One region of the Fructilactobacillus hinvesii genome, then DNA from elsewhere that is predicted to be linked to it. Evidence: riboswitches for the same ligand, from Rfam matches in the RefSeq annotation. Region 1 holds a riboswitch; the other holds the start of a gene.

Region 1 (3,139 bases):
TTCTACTCCAGCATTCGGCTACGGGTCAGCGGAAGTAAGCAGTCCAAAGATGGTCAAGAAATCGTCGGAAAAGAGACTAAGATTAAAGTGGCCAAAAACAAGGTTGCTCCGCCCTTTAAGACGGTTGACACGTTGATGAGTTTTGGTCACGGAATTGAACCAGTCGCTGACATGGTAAACCTGGCCGTAGAAAAAGACATCATTAACAAGTCTGGATCCTGGTATTCCTATGGTGAAGAACGCTTAGGCCAAGGATTAAATAAGACCGTTGCAAATCTAAAAGAAAAACCAGAACTAGTGGATGAATTAACCCACAAGGTTCGGGTGGCTTACGGAATTGAAAAAGAAGAACCCCAAGCCGCAACAGATGCACAAGCGGAAAATGAAAAAAACACAACCCCAACTACGGACGACACTGCTAAACCGAGTGAAACTGATTTAGACGTTTAACCAACTTAAAAGAGACACTTTTCGAAAAAGTGTCTCTTTTTTTAATGAAAATGGGGAAGTAAATGATGTCGCTGCAGCTGAGCCGCAATTAGGGAAACGACGATGGCCTTCACCGCATCCACTGGTAAAAAGGCGACACTACTAATTAAAACTTGGACGAAAGACAATCCACTTTGACAAACAAGATACGCTGCCCCAACGAGGTTCATCAAGACCATTCCTCCCACTAAGTTGGCAATTAAAAAGACCCAAAAACGGGGGCGTCTAGCCAAGTGATCAACTAGCCATCCGATTGCATAAGCACAAAAGGGCCAACTGATTAAATACCCAGCGGTGGGACCAAAGAAAACGCCGAACCCACCCCGAAAACCAGCTAACAGTGGGAGTCCTACGGCAACTAACAGCAAGAAGAGAGTCACGCTCCAAAAACCGAGTTTGCGTCCCAAACAAGATCCCGCCAGCATGATCCCGGCCGTTTGAAACGAAATGGGCACCGGTAAAAAGGGAATCGTAATCAACGGAATTAATCCGAGACACGCAATGATGGCAATCATTAACGCGCAGTAAGTCAGTTCTTTTATTCTCATAAATGTTCCATCCTTTACACATAGTTGGTTTAATTGTGCCAAACCTGGAGCAAATTGCCCACCTGATTGATAACATTGCCGTGCTACTGCCCTTTTGCGCCGAACAGTTTCCTCTAAATGTCACTTTTATAATCCTCCCACCGAAAGTTAAATCTGGTATACTAAACGTAATCGAATAGCTGGGGTGCCAATTTACGGCTGAGATAATACCCGTTGAACCTGATCTAGGTAATGCTAGCGGAGGTAACCTGACACACAGTTGTCGCAAAAAAATTCAACCGTCCCCCATCTTGGAGGGCGGTTTTTTATTGGAGGAAGCTATGGAAGCAGCAGTCACACTGCAACATTTTAGTTTTAAATACCCGAATCAACCAGAACCTTTGTTTCACGACGTTCAGTTAGAAATTCCCACCGGTCAATTTTGGCTGTTAAGTGGCCCATCTGGATGTGGTAAATCAACCCTATTGGAATTGATGGCTGGGTTAAGCACCCAGGAATATCAAGGGACAATTACCCTCAACCAACAACCTCTCGACCAATTACCGGCTGAGGACCGTTCTAAACTAGTGAGCTTGATGCTCCAAGATCCCAACCAACAGTTTGTGATGCAAACGGTCGCTGGCGAGCTCCAATTTGCTTTGGAAAATCAGCAAACTGATCCAGAGCTCATCCCCGATCGCATTCACGCTGCCTTAGATTTTTGTCAAATCGGCCATCTCGCCGACCGGCAGGTGCTCTCCCTTTCTGGGGGGGAAAAACAAAAGGCCATTTTAGCCACCATGGTTGCGCTTGATCCGGCCATTTTTCTGCTGGACGAACCGTTTGCAAGCATTGATCCGCAATCTAAACGAGACATCCTGCGCAAACTCCAGCAACTGCAAAACGAACGGGGCAAAACCATCATTGTTTCCGATCATGATTTAACCGGTTATCAGGATCTGGTAGACCACGTTGTCACCGTAGAACCCGGAACTCACGAGCTCCAACTCCTATCTCCAGCTGCCCAGGCTGAATTATTTGCAAACCGGCAGCAACCAGCGCAACGTTTTACGCTTCCTTCGACTGATAGTGGCCTGTTTCAACTCCAGGACTATCAAATTAGTTATGAAGCCACTACATTGCTGTCGGTACCATCCCTTCGAATTCCAGCGGGCTGCACGTTACTAACTGGTCCCAGTGGGAGCGGGAAATCCACTCTTTTAAAGAGTCTCAGCAAGCTCCAAAAGTACGCCGGGACCATTGACCTGAACCACCACAACATTCAAAAAATCAAAAACAAACGTTACTACGACCAGTTGGGACTGGTTTTTCAATCAGCCCCTGATCAATTGTTACGGGTCACCGTCGCCGAAGAATTAGAATTATCCCTTCAAACTAGCCAGTGTTCCACGTGGAACAAAGAATCAATTCAGCACGCATTAGCACAATTACAGCTGACGGGCCACGAGCAACAAAGTGTTTACACCTTAAGTGGCGGACAGCAAAAGAAACTCCAAATCCTGGTGATGTTAATTCGCAACCCAAAAATTTTACTCCTAGACGAGCCCTTTGCTGGATTGGATCAGGATTCGGTGGTCACCGTGCAGAAACTACTAAAACAACAGTACCAAGGTCCTGATCACCTATTGTTAGTCATTAGCCACCAGCGCTTTGCTACGCCCGGCTTCTATGAATATCACCTCCACCTTGCCGATCACACGTTTACCTATCAGGAGGCTCACTAATGAATCCCGCCCTAAAATTACTATTAATCGTTTTAATCGCCTTTGAAATTTCACTAATCCCCAATTTAACCATTAATCTGGCGTTAATCATCGTCTGCCTTGGCTACCTCATCTGGAAACAAGGACGCCAGCTCAAAACGGTGGGCACGTTCAGTTTAATTGCTTTGTTACCCGCCCTTGGAATCTTCTTTTCCCAGGTGTACTACGGCACCAACGGTTTGTACATGGGTAGCGTCCTCTTCACCAGACTCTACGCCTACGTGTATCTTGGGCTAAGCTTTTCACTAACAACACCCATGCTCCGCTTAGCACAAGCCCTGGAACAAAATGCCCACGTGCCGTCCAAATTTGTCTACGGGGTGCTTGCGGCCATCAACC
Region 2 (3,139 bases), 220 kb from region 1:
CGGAGCAACGTTCGCATCAGTCTGGCCGACGTGAATCCCTTCGGCACCAACTTGTTCTGTAAGCTGCACGTTATCGTCAATGAAAAGGGGCACGTTCGCGGCAGTGGTCAGCTGATGAACTTTTCTGCCCAATTCCACTCGCTCTGCTTCATGCAAACGCGAACCGTCTTTATCCCGAAACTGAACCGCGGTTACTCCAGCAGCAAGCGCTTGCTTAACCACGTCTAACAGTCGGTTTGGTTGATTATCAACGTCCTGGGTGCCAATCACTAGGTAAACTTGCAACATTGCTGAATTAAATTTCATCGTGTTCCTCCCATAATCCATGATTTACCGGTCCGTGCCCGTGTCCCAATGGCAGCGGGTGGGGAATAATTTGTGCTAGATAGTCGTGAGCCAACCGAATCGCTTGGTTAATACTGTGACCGTGAGCCACGTACGCTACCATGGCCGCTGAAAGCGTGTCGCCCGTGCCATGGGTTCGGTTGGTGTTCACCCGCGGGCTTTCTAGCCAGTAGTCGGTTCCGTCGGCCAGTTTAACGTAGTCGGAAACCACCGGATCCGTGCCGTGTCCTCCTTTAATGACGACGTTTTCGACTCCCAATTGCTGAATCTTTTTAGCAGCGTTTAAAATATCGACTGGCGTCGTAATCGTTTGCCCAGCCAGTAACTCCGCTTCTGGTAAGTTCGGCGTTACTGCGTCAGCCACCGGCAGCAACTCCTGCTTGAGAACCGTAATGCCTTCGTCATCTAACAAGTGGCTCCCACCCTTGGCAACCATGACCGGATCCACAATGACCACTGGAAAATGGTATTTAGCCAGATTTTGAACCGCTAAGCGCACATGGTCGGCATCAAACAAGGCTCCCGTTTTCACAGCCCGGATAGCAAAATCAGTTGCGACCGCAGCAAATTGTGCGTTCACCATGGCTGCTGAAACGGTCTCAATTCGTTGAACGTCCTTCGTATTCTGCGCGGTAATGCCCATCACCACGGCAGTGGCAAAGGTTTTTAAAGTTTGTATCGTTTTTAGGTCCGCCATCATTCCGGCACCCCCGCCAGAATCAGTTCCAGCAATCGTCAATCCCGTTGGATATTGTCGCATTTTAGTTTTCCTCCTCCGCCTGGGCAAAAAAGGCTAATTCATATTCACAACTCTTTTGAAACACAACCAGTGCTTCCTGCCGGTCTTCATTTGCAACCGTCGGGCTTAGTTGATCTAATTCATGAAACATCGTCTGGTCAAAACCATCATCCGTTCCTGCGTAAAAATTAATCCACGCGGCAAACGGATTAGTGGGAACATTAGCGTCTTTTGCCACTAGTTGATTGGCTAAAGTAACGTACACTGCCGGACAGGCTTGCATGCTCGCTAATCCGATAAAAGCTGATTGTTTGGCAGCTGATTCCATGTGTTGCAAATAGGTTTGGGTCACATTCTTAGTTGGCGGCCACGGCGTCATAATTTCTTTTGTAGTTGTTTGGGCAGCTTGTAACAGCACCTGGTGAGCACCATTCTCCATCCGAATATCATGTTCGGTATTTGCCAATAACTCTGGAGAAAGTTGGCCCAGCACTCGCTGGTATAAGTTCAAAAAGCGTTGCAGGTAGATGTTATCCTGCTGAACGTAGTTAATGACCACCGCGCGGGGTAAATCTCCTGTCGCGATTCCTTGCACAAATGAATTCGCCCCAAATTGTGGCATCATCGTCTGAACGGTTTGTTGCATTTGTTCACTAATTGCTGGTTGCATTAGTAGTTCTCCTCATCACTAGCTAAATTTAACCAAATAAAAAAAAGTTCCCAGCATCAGCTGAGAACTTGGGAATTGGTATTTTTATTTGAGGACGGACTCCGCCCGCAACATAAAAGTTTCCTGCGGTAGTGTTAACTACATCAGGTTCAATGGGTTTAATCTCAGCTCATGGCACCCCAACTTTTTATTTGATTGTCATCAGTGTAGCATTAGTTGGACTAGACGTGCAACTTACACATCCCGGTCCAAATTGTTGTAGTATTCCACTTCAATTGTATCCGGTTGAATTAACAACTTAGTGATGCTCCCATTTTGGGCGGCTTGGCCCTCATCCAATTCGGGTGCGTACCGGTCCACAATTGAACGAATCGTCATCCCGTGCGAAACAATCAGGATCTTTTGCCCGTCACTAGTGTTTTCCCGAATCCGGTCAAAACCTCGGTCTAGTCGTTCCCAGAATCGTTGGTTATCTTCGGCATCATTATACAAATCAGCCTTCGCAATCAGATCCCGAGCTCGTTCTAACCCATAGTGGTTTAACACGCCCGCTTCGTTGGTAATGTTGACCTGTTCTCCCACGAACTGCCACATTTGTTCCAGATTTTCCCCTTCAAAGTAACCATGGAACTGTTCACGCAGTTCTGGAAACTGGTAGGTAATGATATCCATTCCCCGGGGGTTTTGCTTCAAAATTTCGTTACCGGTTTCGACTGCTCGACCTGAATCACTGGTAAAGGCCGCATCAAAATCAATTTTAGCTAGGCGTTTCCCAGCAGTTTGGGCATCGGCAATTCCCTTATCAGTTAAGGGCGAGTCAATCCATCCCTGCACTTTGTTATATCGGTTTAAATAGGTTTGTCCGTGTCGGACTAAGTAAGCTGTTACTGTCATTTGGCATCTCTCCTAACCGTGCGCTTTTTTCGCCACCACCAGCTGGCCAGTAAAGTTCCCACTAAGCCCAATAGCGAAATGAGCACTCCCACTTTAAGCCCCGGTGTCTGGTATCGGAACGTTAGGCGATGAGTTCCCGGAGTCAACCGGACCTGAGCCAGGCCATTCACCGCCTTCTTCATTTTAACAGGTTTCTGGCCGTCTGTAATCGTCCATCCCTGATCATAAGGGATGCTAAGCAAAACGACAGGACGCGCTGTGGTAGTCTTCACCTTAGCCGTAAATTGATTGCCATGTAAGGCTAATCGAGCTGGATCATCCACCTGCAGTTGGTAAGGAACCGTCGCCTGGCTAAAGCGCTCAACCGCATCGCCTTGATAGCTAGCAAAGGTCGTCTTGAGATCTTGCTTCGTTAACTTCCGGTTACTCATAAACTGAACGGTTAACTGATCGCCCTGCTGGCGGTGCCCCAGTTCAATTAATTCGGCTCC

The links. A riboswitch is a leader RNA that binds a small molecule or an ion and turns the genes downstream of it on or off. The one in region 1 is predicted to bind thiamine pyrophosphate.
Region 2: another riboswitch for thiamine pyrophosphate. It lies ahead of M3M39_RS00580 (TenA family protein); the one in region 1 lies ahead of M3M39_RS01605 (ABC transporter ATP-binding protein).

What each region holds. Positions count from the first base shown of each region.
Region 1 covers NZ_CP097118.1:335,909-339,047, reverse strand. Annotated here, with positions in the region: gene recA (recombinase RecA) at 1-450, shown strand, start outside; gene M3M39_RS01610 (biotin transporter BioY) at 492-1,037, opposite strand; TPP riboswitch at 1,208-1,301, shown strand; gene M3M39_RS01605 (ABC transporter ATP-binding protein) at 1,358-2,761, shown strand; gene M3M39_RS01600 (energy-coupling factor transporter transmembrane component T family protein) at 2,761-3,139, shown strand, end outside.
Region 2 covers NZ_CP097118.1:114,223-117,361, forward strand. Annotated here, with positions in the region: gene thiE (thiamine phosphate synthase) at 1-306, opposite strand, end outside; gene thiD (bifunctional hydroxymethylpyrimidine kinase/phosphomethylpyrimidine kinase) at 296-1,105, opposite strand; gene M3M39_RS00580 (TenA family protein) at 1,107-1,754, opposite strand; TPP riboswitch at 1,858-1,946, opposite strand; gene M3M39_RS00585 (histidine phosphatase family protein) at 1,989-2,648, opposite strand; gene M3M39_RS00590 (YfhO family protein) at 2,645-3,139, opposite strand, start outside.